DNA from 2 places in the Humibacter ginsengisoli genome. Region 1 is predicted to be linked to the other one. Evidence: predicted binding sites of a transcription regulator. Region 1 holds the regulator's gene; the other holds the start of a gene.
What was found. The regulator HspR, encoded in region 1, represses chaperone genes until heat shock. The targets are predictions, from matches to a motif close to AAGTTGAGTCNNNNNGACTCAACTT.
Positions count from the first base shown of each region.

Region 1 (7,429 bases):
CGGCCGATTCGTCTTCCACTGCCACAACCTCGAACACGAAGACATGGCAATGATGGCCAACTTCATCACCAGCTGAACCGCGGCCGCTGATCGGATACCGCCCAAGCCTGGATCATCGAACTCGACTGGGCCACCCAACATGACATCCGGATCGCGGCGAATGCCTGCATCTCCCGCGCGTACTCGTCTGCTGGCTGAGCCGGAACCGACCTGCTGGAACTCGCGACACGAGGATACCTTCGGCCGGCACGCGGCGAACGACGTGATCGTCGGCACGCAGGTCGTGGTGCGCGGGTCGGTCGCGCCGCCACACCCGTAAAAGCGCTCATCACCGCCGCTGCGTGTCGACGACGGGCTGGACCAACCCGGCCTTCGACAGCGCGGACTGCACCGCGGCGGCGATCACGAGCTGGCCGGCGGCGGTGGGATGCACGTCGCCGCCCTGCATGAGGTCGGGCCTGTCTTTCAGGGGGTTGCCGATATCGAGGTAGGTTCCGCCGACGGCTGACACCGCGGCCTTCAGGTCCGTTCCCATCTGGTCGAGCTGCGGCGGCGGGTCGTTCTGATTCCAGATCGCGCTGAAGCCGATGATCTCGGCCTTCGGCAGCGCCGCGTGCAACTCGTCGACGGCCTCGACCATGGCGGACCTCACCTCAGGTTCGGGCACGCCCAGGTCGTTGCTGCTCGCCGAAACGATCACGATCGACGGATGCGACGTGATCGCCTCGCGCACCTGCTGCAGGAAGGTCGTCCCGTCGTCGCCGACCGTGACGAAACCGTCTCCGTCGGCCGACAGGTTCGTGAGCGACCAGTCGTCGTCGTGCGCGATGATCACCGGCCACGCCTGATCGGGCCGCAGATTGTGGCCGTCCATGATGGAGTCCCCGATCGCGACGGCCGTTGAACGTCCCGCCGTCGCCGCAGCGGCCGGGGCCCCGACCGTGAGGTATCCGGCGACGGCCAACGCCACGGACGCCATGGCCAGCGCCGGCGCGATCGGCCGCTTGAACTTCATAACGATCAGGTTACGAACCCAGCTGTTGCCGCCGGCCAGAGCTGGCGATGAGGTTCCTATGAGGTGCCAGGCCAGCGTGGCCTCCACGCCATGGCCTGTGACGCGTCGCGCGTTCCACCGGAAAACGACGCCTGAGCCGCAAAGGCAGCGACACCGCTTCCGGCGGACCCTTCGGTTTCCGCTGCATCGTGCGAAGTCTCGTCACACGACGTGGGTTGCACGCATCCGCGCCTCGACGGCGGCGGCGATGACGAGCTGGCCGTCGGAGGTCGGATGCACGTCATCGGACTGCATGTAGCCCGGCTTTCCGAGCAGCGGCGTTCCGATGTCGAGGTAGGTACCTCCGACGTGCTTGACGGCGGCCTCCATGTCGTCGTTGATCTCGTCGAGCTGCTTCGGATGCTCGTTCTCGTTCCACACCGGGCTCACGGCGACGATGCGGGTGTGCGGAAGATCGTGCCGCAGCATGTTCATGGCGCTGATCATCGACGCCTGCACATCAGACTCGGGCACGCCGAGGTCATTGCTGCTGCCCGAGATGATCACCATCGACGGGTCGAGCTGAACGGCCTCCTTCACCTGGTCGGCGAAGATCGAGCCGTTGTTGCCCTTGGCGACGAAGCCCGCCCCGTTGGTCGCGAGGTTGACCAGGTGCCAGCCGTTGTAGCCGGCGATCACCTTCGGCCAGGCCTGATCGGGATCCAGCCCGTTCCCGTCCATGATCGAGTCGCCGATGGCGACGACGGTGGTGGCATCGGCCGGCTGGTCAGCGACGATCGGATGACTGCGCAAATTCGCCGAAAAAGTCGTAGCGACCACGAGTGCGGCGACGCCGAGCACGACTGCTGCGGCGCTCACGCCCAGCGCCACGGCAGCGACGGGCGTCCGTGTCATGACATCGACGCTACGACTCGAAGCTTTTGCACGCACTGCACGCTGTCATCACCGGTCGAGCGGCCGCCAGACGACCACCTGGTTGCTGCGCCGCACCCGGGTTCCGGCGCGCAGCGAGACGACCTCGCCCTCGGAGCCGGCGGCGAACACCCGGCGACCTGGCCGGTTCAGCATCTCGTCGGCGAGCGCGGTCTCCAGCTCGCGCACCCGTGCGCCGAGCCGGTTCACCTGGTTCTCGAGCTCGAGGATGCGCCGAATGCCCTCCAGGCTGACGCCCTCCGAACCGAGTCGTGCAACCTCCCGTAGCTGCACCACATCGCGCATCGAGTAGCGACGCGACCGCCCGGCCGTGCGGCGCGGGCTCACCAGTCCGAGCCGGTCGTATTGCCTCAGCGTCTGTGGATGCATGCCGGCCAGCTCGGCGGCCGCGGTGATCGCGAAGACGGGCGTCGTCTCATCCAACTCGACCATCACCGCTCACCTCCGCTCTCTTCAGAAGTCTTCCGCATTCGCTGGTTTCGACGCGCTCGACCGGCGGTGTCGACTCGAGGTCACCGCGCCGCTGCGCGCGCCTTCGCGAGCAGCTCCTCGCGCGGATTCTCGTCGGGCAGCGTGGCGTCGAACGCTTTCAGCGCATCCTCACCCTGCTTGCTCAGGTGCGATGGCACGACCACCTGCACCTCTGCGAGCAGGTCGCCCGTCGCCTTCTTGGAGGCGACGCCTCTGCCCTTCACGCGCAGCACCCTGCCGCTCGGCGTTCCGGGCGCCACCTTGAGCCGTACCGTTCCACCGTCGAGCGTCGGAACCTCGATCGTGGCGCCGAGCGTCGCCTCCGCGAACGTCACCGGCACCATGACGCGCAGGTTCAGACCCTCGCGTTCGAACACCGGATGCCTGCGCACCGTAACGGTGAGGTAGAGATCGCCGCGTTCGCCGCCATCCGGGGAAGGACGTCCCTTACCTGGCACACGGATGCGCTGCTTGTCGCTCACCCCTGCCGGAATGCGCACCTTCACGGTCTCGCCGTCCACGGTCAGGTGCACGGTCTCGCCGGTGACAGCGGTCTGGAAGTCGATGGTGGTGGATGCCGAGACATCCTGTCCACGGGTTGGGCCGCCGTAGCCCCGGAATCCGCCCGTCGACTGGCCGAAGCGCCCGTTGCCGAAGAGGCCGCCAAGCAGGTCGTCGTAGCCGGCGCCGCCCTGCTGGAATGTGTAGGACTGCCCACGGCCGCCCTGGCCGAACATGCCGCCGAAGACATCCTCGAATCCACCGGCGTTCGCGCCTCCGCCGGGTGCCGTGAACCGGGCACCGGAGCCCATGGCCCGAATCTGGTCGTACTCCTTGCGCTGCTCGTCGTCGGAGAGCACGGAGTACGCCTCGCTGATCTCCTTGAACTTCGCCTCGGCCTTGGCGTCGCCCGGGTTGGAGTCCGGGTGGTACTGGCGCGCGAGCTTGCGGTAGGTCTTCTTCAGCTCGGACTGCGAAACGTCTTTGGAGACGCCGAGCACCTTGTAGAAGTCCTTGTCGAACCAGTCCTGACTGGCCACCCGGCACCTCCTTTCTGTGTGTTCTGTTCTTGCGTGTTCGGTTGTGAACGGCGGCGTGTCATCGTTTCAGGTCGCAGTTTTCGTCATCATGTGGGCTCGAAAGCGACGAAAACTGCGACCTGAATGGAATGCGGACGCTACTGCGGGACCGCGACGACCACCTTGGCCGCCCGCACCAGCGTAGAGCCGAGCGTGTAACCCACCTCGACGACGTCGAGGACGGTCGGCTCGGTCACATCGGGCGACGGCTGCTGGAAGATCGCCTCGTGCACGTTGTGGTCGAACGCCTCGCCCGCGGCACCGAACGGCTGCAGCCCTAGCTTCTCGGAAGCCGCAGCGCGCAGCTTGCCCGCGATCGTCGCGAATGCCGTCTCGCCCTCGAGATCGCCGTGCTTCTCGGCACGGTCGATGTCGTCGAGCACGGGCAGGATCGCCTTCGCCGCGTCAGCGACGGCTCGTTCCCGCTCGACCTCTCGGTTGGCCTCGGTGCGCTTGCGGTAGTTCGCGTACTCGGCTGTCACCCGCTGCAGGTCGGCGAGCCGCTCGGCGGCCAGTTGCTCGGCGCTGGACTGGCCCGACAAGAAGTCGAGATCCGCGTCGGAGAGGGATGTCTCGACATCCGGACCCTCATAGCCCTCGCCGGTGTCGACCACCTGCTCGTGCTCGAGATCGGGATCGGAGTCACCAGATCCGGGCCGCGCGGCGGAGTCCTTCGACTCCGCCGCGTCGCCGTCCGGCCGACGAACCTCGCCCGTCTCGGGGTCGATGCGTCGCTTGTCGCGGACGACCGGCTCCTCGTGCTCGTTTGATTCGTCGTTCTTCGCCATGACTACTTCTTCTCGTCCTCGTCGTCCACGACCTCGGCGTCGACCACGTCCTCCTCGGGGTTCGGCACTTCGCCGTTGCCCGGGTCGGCCACGTTCGGGTCGCCCTGCTCGCCCTGCGCCTGAGCGGACTGGTAGATCGCCTCGCCCAGCTTCTGCTGGCTCGCGATGAGCTTGTCGTGCGCGGCCTTCACCGCGTCGTCGTCGTCACCTGCGAGAGCGGACTTGAGGGCATCCACGTCGCCCTGCACGTCGGTCTTCACGTCCGCCGGCAGCTTGTCGTCGTTGTCCTTGATGAGCTTCTCGATGGAGTAGACCATCTGCTCGGCGCTGTTGCGCACCTCGGCGGACTCGCGACGCTTCTTGTCTTCTGCGGCGTGCTCCTCGGCCTCGCGCACCATGCGCTCGATGTCGTCCTTCGGCAGCGAGGAGCCACCGGTGATCGTCATCGACTGCTCCTTGCCGGTGCCCTTGTCCTTCGCGGACACGTGAACGATTCCGTTCGCGTCGATGTCGAAGGTGACCTCGACCTGCGGGATGCCCCGCGGCGCCGGCGCGATGCCGGTCAGCTCGAACGTGCCCAGCGGCTTGTTGTCGCGGGTGAACTCGCGCTCGCCCTGGAACACCTGGATCGCGACCGAGGGCTGGTTGTCGTCGGCGGTCGTGAACGTCTCGCTGCGCTTGGTCGGAATGGCCGTGTTGCGCTCGATCAGCTTCGTCATGATGCCGCCCTTGGTCTCAATGCCGAGGCTCAGCGGGGTGACGTCGATGAGCAGAACGTCCTTGCGCTCGCCCTTCAGCACGCCGGCCTGCAATGCGGCACCGACGGCGACAACCTCATCGGGGTTGACGCCCTTGTTGGGCTCCTTGCCGCCGGTCTCCTGCTTCACGAGATCCGACACGGCGGGCATGCGGGTCGATCCGCCGACCAGCACCACGTGCGCGATGTCGGAGACCTTGATGCCGGCCTCCTTGATGACATCCTGGAACGGCTTCTTAGTGCGGTCCAGAAGGTCGGAGGTCATCTGCTCGAACTGGGCCCGGGTGAGGGTCTCGTCGAGGTTCGCCGGTCCGTTCTCCGTCAGCGACAGGTAGGGGAGCTGGATGCTCGTCGACATCGAGCTGGAGAGCTCCTTCTTCGCCTGCTCCGCGGCCTCCTTGAGGCGCTGCAGCGCGATCTTGTCGCCGGAGACATCCACGCCGGTGGTGTCCTTGAACTTCTTGATCAGCCAGTCGACGACGCGCTGGTCCCAGTCGTCACCACCGAGGCGGTTGTCACCCGCCGTGGAACGAACCTGGATCGTGGAGAAGTCGTCGTCCTTGCCCACCTCGAGCAGCGACACGTCGAATGTTCCGCCACCGAGGTCGAAGACGAGGATGAGCTCGTCTTCCTTGCCCTTGTCGAGGCCGTACGCCAGCGCGGCAGCGGTCGGCTCGTTGATGATGCGCAGCACGTTGAGGCCCGCGATCTCACCGGCCTCCTTCGTGGCCTGGCGCTCGGCGTCGTTGAAGTACGCGGGAACGGTGATGACGGCATCCGAGACCGAGTCGCCGAGGTACTGCTCGGCGTCGCGCTTCAGCTTCTGCAGAATGCGCGCGGAGATCTCCTGCGGCGTGTAGTTCTTGCCGTCGATCTCCTTCTTCCAGTCGGTGCCCATGTGACGCTTGACCGACGTGATCGTGCGGTCGACGTTGGTGACGGCCTGGCGCTTGGCGGTCTCGCCGACCAGCACCTCGCCGTCTTTGGTGAATGCCACCACCGACGGGGTGGTGCGGAATCCCTCCGCGTTGGCGATGACGACGGGCTCGCCGCCCTCGAGCACGGAGACGACGGAGTTCGTCGTTCCGAGGTCGATACCTACTGCACGTGACATGTGTTGTGTTTCCCTTCCTCGGGCGCACACGACGTGCACCCTTGTGGTCTAAGCGCCTTCTGCGCTCGCGACCGAAGCCAGTGGAGCGATCCTCGTTCGCGCCGGTACCGTCCTGTCGTTCGGCGTTGCCGAGCCGATCATGGCGAACCGATACACGAGAGTTGAGTCTCGCAGGCTCAACTTATGTCAGAGCTGGATGTCGTGTCAAGCTGAGTTCCGAAAAGTTGAGCGCACTTGTATCAACTTCCGCCGACTGCCGTCTATTCCGATTTCGGCTCATCCGCTGCATGACAACTGCAGCGACGACGGCCAGGGGTGCCAGTGACAGGAGCTTGCGCCGTGCGGACATCCCTCCAGTCCACTCGGCCACGGCGGCGCGTGAACCGGCTGACAAGGATCCCGCTGCTCGGCGACCGCTCATCGTCTGACGCGTGCGACCGCCGGACGGCGTGCCAGCCGCTCGTCGCAGGCGCCTGAGACAATGGGGGGCGTGACCCACGACGATCTCCTCGACCGCCTCACCGCGCTCGAAGCGTCGGATGCGCGAGAGGCATACCTGCGATTCGTGGGGGTGAACGGCGACGCGGCACTCCGACGCGAGGGCGGCCCTGAGCACGTGACCGCGTCGTGCTTCGTGTTCTCGCCAGATCTCGAGCGCACGCTGCTGTGCTTTCACCGTAAGGGCGGCTTCTGGGTGCAGTTCGGCGGCCACGTCGAGCCGCAGGACGACTCGATCGCAGACGTGGCAGTGCGGGAGGCACGGGAGGAGTCGGGCATCCAGGAGCTCGAGCTGCTGACCGAGGCGATCGTCGACCTGCACCGGCATGAGCTCGGCAGCGGTTTCGCGTGCTCCGCGCACTGGGACATCGGGTTCGTGGCCGTCGTCGATCCGGCAGCTCCTGTCGTGGTCAGCGACGAGAGCTGAGGACGTGCGCTGGTTCCCGGTCGACGACCTGCCGGCGCTCTCTGCCGACGGTCTCGGCGAGCGCATGAGGCAGGCGCTGGATGCGGCTGGGTCCGCCCTCGGGAGTCGCGCGCCCGGGAATTGGTGACGCTTTTCGCGCATCCAGCTGCATGACGGGTGCACAATTCGCGGCCCACCCGTCAGGGCAGGCGCGGCCGCGCTAGAGCAGCCCGCGAGAGGGATACCGCGTCGTCGCGGTCGCGGCGTTCGCGAGCGACTCGGTGCCGGCATCCAGGTATCCGAACGTGGTCACGTGCTCGCTGTACTTCTTGGCCAGCTCGTTCATGTTGGTCAGGTTGGCGTAGGCG
Region 1 covers NZ_BAAGWZ010000012.1:117,122-124,550, forward strand. The annotation lists gene ACYVI5_RS17590 (multicopper oxidase family protein) at 1-76, shown strand, start outside; gene ACYVI5_RS17595 (SGNH/GDSL hydrolase family protein) at 329-1,015, opposite strand; gene ACYVI5_RS17600 (SGNH/GDSL hydrolase family protein) at 1,217-1,909, opposite strand; gene ACYVI5_RS17605 (heat shock protein transcriptional repressor HspR) at 1,958-2,380, opposite strand; gene ACYVI5_RS17610 (molecular chaperone DnaJ) at 2,461-3,459, opposite strand; gene ACYVI5_RS17615 (nucleotide exchange factor GrpE) at 3,597-4,286, opposite strand; gene dnaK (molecular chaperone DnaK) at 4,289-6,157, opposite strand; gene ACYVI5_RS17625 (NUDIX hydrolase) at 6,648-7,082, shown strand; gene ACYVI5_RS17630 (alpha/beta hydrolase family protein) at 7,282-7,429, opposite strand, start outside.

Region 2 (7,429 bases), on a different contig from region 1:
CTCTGTTCGGGACGGGCCTGCTCAGTTCGGTCGCAGCCCTGCCGTCCGCTCCGTACTATCGGCTCGCCGGTGCATTCATGGTCGGCGTCTTCGGCACCGCAGTCGGCGGGCTCGCCTTCGCCCTGGCTCGTCCGGCGATCACACTGCGCGCGGTGCACCGGGTGGCGAAACGGCTACCCGGGGATCGTGCCGGATACGTGACACGTGCGTTCGCGCAGACCATCCGCGCCGTTCGCGCACTGGCAGGGAATCCACGTCGCTTCGCCGCCGCCGTCTTCTGGGCTGCGACGAACTGGGCGCTCGACGTCGCCTCACTGTGGGTCATGTTCGCGGCGTTCGGCACCATCGCTCCGCTTGCGCCGCTGGTGCTGGTCTACGCGTTGGCCGCCATCCTCGCGCTTCTGCCCATCACGCCTGGCGGCGTCGGGATCGTCGAAGGGGTGATGGTGCCTGCGTTCGCGGCGATGGGAACGCCACATGGAGTCGCGGTACTGGGCGTCACGGCCTGGCGACTGGTGCAGTACTGGATGCCGATGCCGCTTGGTGCGTTCGCCGGCGCCAGCCTGATGACCCACCGGGCCGATGGTCAGGGGGTGCTGCGCAGCAGGCGGAACTGGCGTGGGCTGCTTCGGGGCATCCGCACCTCGCCGCTGACACGAAAACCGAGCCGTTCGTAGAACGCGAGGTTGCCGCTCGTCGTCTCCAGGTAGGCGAGCATGCGTTCCGCATCGACCCGGTCGAGGCCCGTGACCATCAGCGCGGTGCCGACGCCTTGTCTCTGCACGACAGGATCGACGGCGAGCAGCTGCAAATACCAGTGCGGCTGTGCGGGGTAGGCGGCGAACACCCGTCTTCCCATCGTGACCATGCGCGGAATGCTCGGGCCCAGCGCCCACCCCGCCGCCAGGGCGAACGGCACAGCGTGCCGGCCGATCAGCCGCCTGCCGGGTGGTCGCCACACCGCGGCGCCGACCACCGCGCCTTCGCTCACGGCCGCATCGGTGGCGCCGAACGGCACTCCCTCGTGTTGCACGATTGCCCTGTACACACCGGCCAGCCGGCGGGGCCGGGATTCGGCGCGCGGAACCGCCCAGCGCATGACCGGATCGGCGTCGAACGCTCTAGCCATCATGGCGGCGATCTGAGGGATGTTCTCTTCGGTCGCCGCGCGAACGACGGTGTCCACGAATTCAGCGTAGGCACGCGGCCGGGCTGCAGACACGACGAGGCCGTGGGGGATTCCCACGGCCTCGTCGTTCAGACAAGTCCTAGGCGGCCACAGGCATCCGCCGCTCGGCCGTCACGTGCAACTCATCGCCTGACGCGTCCACACGCACGGACCCGCCGTCGTCGACGGAGCCGTTCACGAGCAGGTCGGCGATGCGATCGTCCACCTCGCGCTGGATGACCCGGCGCAGCGGCCGCGCGCCGAACTCCGGCTCGTAGCCGTGCTCGGCGATCCACTCGACGGCGGCATCCGTCACCGTCAGCGAGATCTCGCGCGTGCCCAGCCGCGACTGGGTGGCGGTCAGGAGCAGGTGCACGATGTCGCGCAGCTGCTGCTTGTCGAGCTTGCGGAACAGCACGATCTCATCGATGCGGTTGATGAACTCCGGCCGGATGTTCTCACGGAGCTTGCCCATCACCCGGTCGCGCAGAGCCTTCTCGTCACCGAATCCGTCGGCGCCCGGTGCCACGAAGCCCAGCGCACCGCTCTTGGAGGCCAGGAACTCGCTGCCCAGGTTCGAGGTCATGATGACCACCGTGTTGCGGAAGTCGACCGTGCGGCCCTGACCGTCGGTGAGCCGCCCGTCGTCCAGAACCTGCAGCAGCAGGTTGAAGATGTCCGGGTGCGCCTTCTCGATCTCGTCGAACAGCAGCACCGAGTACGGGTTGCGGCGCACGCGCTCGGTGAGCTGCCCTGCCTCGTCGTAGCCGACGTAGCCGGGAGGGGCGCCGATCAGCCGAGCGGCAGTGTGCCGTTCGCCGAACTCGCTCATGTCGAAGCGGATCATGGAGCGCTCCGAGCCGAACAACGACGCCGCAAGGGCCTTCGCCAGCTCGGTCTTTCCCACGCCGGTCGGCCCGAGGAAAAGGAAGCTGCCGACCGGCCGGTGCTCGTCGCCCATGCCCGTGCGGCTGCGGCGCACCGACTTCGCGACCGCGGTCACCGCGTCGTCCTGTCCGATCACACGCTCGTGCAGCTCGCTCTCCAGCTTGGCCAGACGCTCGCGGTCGGCCTCGCCGATCCGGGCGACCGGGATGCCGGTCGCGCGTGAGATCACCGCGGCGATCTGCGCCTCGTCGATGACGGCATCCGCCCCGATACGTGCACCAGCAGCGGATGCCTCCGCCAGCCTGGACTCGACGCCCGCGATCTCATCGCGCAGCCTCGACGCCTCCTCGTAGTGCTCCGCCGAGACCGCTGCGTTCTTCTCCGCCTCCAGGTCGGCCAACCGCTGCATCAGATCGGATGCGTCTGCCTGCTTGCCGAGCCGCAGCCGCAGTCGCGCGCCGGCCTGGTCGATCAGGTCGATCGCCTTGTCGGGCAGGTAGCGGTCGGAGACGTAGCGGGCGCTGAGCTCGACGGCCGCGCGGATCGCCTCGTCGGTGTACTCGACTCCGTGGTGCTCCTCGTACGCGTGACGCAGGCCGGAGAGGATCGCGACAGAGTCCTCGATCGACGGCTCGGCGACGGTCACCGGCTGGAAGCGGCGCTCCAGTGCCGGGTCCTTCTCGATCTGCCGGTACTCCTTGAGCGTCGTCGCGCCCACCAGGTGCAGCTCGCCCTTCGCGAGACGCGGCTTCAGGATGTTGCCGGCATCCATTCCGCCGTCGCCGCCGGCGCCCGCACCCATCACCGTGTGGACCTCGTCGATGAAGACGATGAGCTCGCCCTTACGTTGCGAGATCTCGTCCATGAGCTTCGTCAGGCGCTCCTCGAAGTCGCCGCGGTAACGTGTCCCGGCCAGCATGCCGGGCAGATCGAGGGAGATCACGCGCTTGTCGCGCAGCTGCTCCGGAACGACGCCGTCGACGATCGCCTGAGCGAGCCCCTCGACGATCGCGGTCTTGCCCACACCGGCCTCGCCGACCAGCACCGGGTTGTTCTTGGTGCGTCGGGAGAGGATCTCCACGGTCTGCTCGATCTCGTCGACCCGGCCGATCACCGGGTCGAGCCTGCCTTCGCGGGCTTCGAGCGTGAGATCGGTGCCGAACCGGTCGAGCATGGGCGTCTCGGATGCCTGCCCCTCGGCATCCGCATCACCTCCAGCGCCCACGGTCGCGGCCTCGCGCATGGCACCCGCGAGCGCCTCGGGCGTCACGCCTGCCGACTGCAGCACCTGGCCGGCGGGGGAGTCCTGCGCGATCACGAGTGCGTAGAAGAGGTGCTCGGGATCGATGTAGGTGGAGCCGGATGCGCGCGCCACCTGGTACGCGTGGAACAGCGTGCGCTGCGCCGGCGGCGTCAGGGCAGGCGCGTCCGTCGTCGCCTCGCCGGTCTGCGGCAGGCGCTGGTCCGCGGCGCGCACGATACGCGTGGGGTCGACGCCGATGCGACGCATCGCGTCGGCGGCCGGGTCCTCGTCGGCCATCACGCGAAGAATGTGCAGCGCGTCCAGCTCGTTGTGCCCGTGCTCGAGCGCGAACCGCCCAGCACGCTGCAGCACCTCTTGGGTGCGTCGGCTGAGGAAGCGGCTGATGTCGATCGAGCGGGCCGCGCGAGCGCGCTCGCCCGCGAGATAACGCGCGAGGAAGTCGTCGAACGAGTTGCCCTCGCCGTTCGCCTCGGCGCCACCGGGGATGAAGTTCTCAGGCACTGAATCTCCTGTAGTTTCCGGGTTGTCTTCCGTTGAACGACCCGAACTTGAGCCGGGTGTTATCAACTTCAACATCTATCACGCAGGGATATTCCCGGTGCAACTCCTGGAATCGCGCGCATACGGCGAAGGGCGCCGACAGTGGCCGGCGCCCTTCGTTCCGATGCGTTTACGGCAGCTTCGCGATGAGGTTCAGCACGCGTGTGGTCTGTGACGCACTGAAGTTGTCGTCACTGATCAGGGCGATGCCCGCGAGATGGAACGGTCCGGTCGTGAACGTCACCGCCATGCCCTCGAAGTTGTCGAGCAGCGGATTCGCCTGCGCCTCCTTGGCGCTCGCTCCCAGCGTCGGACACTGCACGACGTCGGCGACGAGCGTCTTGTGCAGCGCCAAGGAGCCGGACGCCGCAGAACCAGCCGGCAGAGAGAGATTCGAGACGCCGCTCACGTCGTGGGCCTTCCGCAGCCCAGTCACCGCGTACAGCTTCACCGAGTTTCCGATGGCCGGCGACCAGGCCGCCTCCTCCACGACGAGCGAGTCGTTGCCATACGCGGCCACCTCGGGGATGCGCATGCCCGGCTCCGCCCGGTATTCCACCTGCTTCGACAGGGCCCAGGTGCCGTGCCTGGCCTGTGTGTACACGAGCAGATGGTGCGCGGTGGCGTCGCCGTCGGTCGAGACGTCGCCCGACAGCGCGCCCTCCATGGCTGCCACGATCGTCTTACCGTCCGGCGTGATCGTGAGGCCTTCCAACGTGGCGTTCGCGGTCGCCTGGCCGGCGGCGGTCGTGCCGGTCACGGCGAAGCGATCGGGCACGGGGAGCGACGCCTTCTGGATGCCGTCCCTTCCGAACACGCGGATCGACGGCTCCGTCTCGCTGCTGACGACGAAGTCCCCGTTCGGCAGCACGGCGAGTCCCTCGTTGTCGCTGTCCGTTCCGTTGTATGGCGTGCCGTCCGGCCGTCTCAGCACGAGCGGGTCCCGCGTGATCCGGGGGTGCGTCACTCCGGAGAGGAACCAGATGCGCGCCGGGTCGGATCCGTGATTGTCGACGGCGGCGACGTAGCCGCCGCTGCGCGGGTCGCGCGCGAGCGATGACAGACCGCCCACCTGCACGCCGTTGTAGGTGACCTTGTCGAGGGCATCCGAGTAGTCGGTGGCGACCGCCGAGGGCTCGCAGCGGCGGGACTCGAGGCCTGGCAGCGCCCATGGGCGCGCGCCGGCGGTCAGCGCCACCTCCTGCGGGTCATGGTCGCTGACCTGGTTCGCGAACTCCGAGTTGACGTGCACGACCTGGTAGTCCGGCTTGCCGACGCCCGCGGTGACGAGGATGTGGTCGAGCACCTGCGAGATCCCGTCGTACACGTAGGTGTACTGCTGGTCCTTCGGCAGGGTGGTGATGAGATCCCGCAGGATCGGGGTGCCGGATGCCGCGCCGGTGAGCGTCTGCAGTGCGGGGCTGAACTGGTAGTCGTTCAGGTCCCCCGCGACGACCACCTTCGCCTTCTTGTCGGCCTTCAACAGCGATGCCACGAAGTCGTGCACCTGGATAGCCTGCTTCTGCCGCTGCACAGCGGATGACTGCTGGGGGTATTGGTAGCGCCCGTCGGCGTTCTGGTCGCCGAGCTTCGAGTCGAAGTGGTTGCCGATCACGAAGACGTTCTCGCCGCGGAACAGGAACTCGCCGACCAGGGGCTTGCGGCTGTCCTTCCACGCGTCGTCGGCCGGGTCTATGCGGCCGGGGGAGAGCGTGAGGTCCGGCTTGCCGTGAACCTTCACGACCGACGTAGCCGTTGTCGAGCGGTCGACGTTCGCCCCGCCACGGTCGACGAAGGCGACGCGGGTCGGGTCGAACAGGAACGCGACTCGGATATTGCCGCCGGGCTGTCCGCCGTCCTCGTCGTTCACCGGGTCGATCTCGCGCCAGTCGTACAGCGGGCCGCCTGCCGAGTGGATGGCCTGGGTCAACCTGGTCAGCGTCTGGTCGGCGGCCACGGTTCCGGAGTCCGTCGCGCCGTCGTTGTCCTGCACCTCCTCGAGCGCCACGATGTCTGGCGAGGCCAGGTTGGTGACCACTCCCGCCGCAAGGCGGCTGTACTTGCCGGCCGAGTCGCCTGGCGCGAGGTTCTCGACGTTGTAGGTGGCGACCGAGAGCCGATCATCCGATGCCCTCTTCGCCACGACCGGCTGCAGTCCACCGGACTTCACCTGCCCGAGCTCGGTTGCCGCGATGAGGTACCCGCCGTACAGCGAGTAGTCGATCGGCCCGACGGTAGCGCCGGCGAAGACGTCGCCGACGGTGACGTTCGGGTTCGACCCGTCGGCCGGCACCACCTCGAGGCGGCCCGACGGCGTCTCGTTCTCGCCGGGCAGGTAGGTGCCACCGCGGTAGGTGACGTTCTGGTCCGGCTTCGTGGTGATGTACTGCTCGCCGTACTTGTCGCTGGGGCCGACCACGCGTGCGTCATCCACCTGCACTCGCATCCCCTCGACCGACTCGTAGAAGTCGAGTGCAGAGCGGGTCGGCGTGATCGGGGTCGTCTCGATGTTGCCGCCGCCGAGGTTCGGCGCATAGGCATCCGGCACCGTCGTCGGGCTCAGCACCACGGGTGCGGGCAGGGGGTTGCCGTGCGAGACGGTGTAGACCTGCGGGTTCTGCAGCTCGGTGATCGAGAGGTTCGATGTCGTCGACGGCGAGTCCCCGCCGGCCAGCGGGTAGTAATCCTTCACGGTCGCCGAGACGAGCACCGAGTCTCCCGGCGCCGCAGAGGGCGCGGAGCCCGTATACACGAAGACGCCCTCGCTCGTCGCGGAGTTCGTGTCGGCGTCAGGGTCCTGCATCCAGAAGCCGCGGCTGGAACCGGATGCCCGCACTCCCGTCACAATGCCGGGCACGTTCGTCACCTTCTGGCCGTTCAAGGGGGAGACGAAGCTCGAGCCCTGGATGTCGTGGATGCGCGTCGTTCCCGGTGTCGGCGGGGTCGAGCCGCCGTCGTCGCCGGACGTGTCTGCAGCGCCGGGCGTCGGCGCCGCAGCGGAGAAGTCTGTTGCGTTGTTGTCGGTGTCCGCCGCGCTCGTGCGCTGCTCCGACGCGGTGTTCGAGGCACCGGCGGCCGGTGACCCCTCCGCGATCGCCGCTGTCCCGAAGCCGAGCAGGTCGACGGATGCCGTACCGCACGATGCGCTGTCGGCGCACGTCAGCGGCGTGCTGCCCGACACCAACGCCACGGTGCCGTCGGTGGCCGACATGGCGATCGAGCCCGCGACATCCTGCTGCGGCAGCGGCGTGGTGCCGCCGTTGCCCTTCGCCTCGGCGACCACGTAGAACGCACCGGGAGCGATGCTGCCGCTCAAGTCGGTGACCTGCCAGGTGCCGGTCGCAGACTTCGAGTGGTACTGAACGGACCATCCGGTGAGGTCGACCGCAGCCGACCCGCGGTTCGTCAGCTCGATGAAGTCGTTCGTGTAGGTCGAGCCCGCGTTGCCGCCGCCGCCGTACACCTCGTTGATCACGATGCCGGTCGACGGCGCCGCCTGCGCCGCGGTCGCCGTCAACGTGCCCGCGAGCATCCCGAGTGCCGCCGCCGCGACCGCGGCGCCTCTTCCC
Region 2 covers NZ_BAAGWZ010000003.1:262,340-269,768, reverse strand. The annotation lists gene ACYVI5_RS05980 (lysylphosphatidylglycerol synthase transmembrane domain-containing protein) at 1-677, shown strand, start outside; gene ACYVI5_RS05975 (GNAT family N-acetyltransferase) at 587-1,186, opposite strand; gene ACYVI5_RS05970 (ATP-dependent Clp protease ATP-binding subunit) at 1,269-3,821, opposite strand; gene ACYVI5_RS05965 (esterase-like activity of phytase family protein) at 3,991-7,429, opposite strand, start outside.
Region 2: a site for HspR is predicted at 3,866-3,890, ahead of ACYVI5_RS05970 (ATP-dependent Clp protease ATP-binding subunit). Genes of this name have one in related genera too.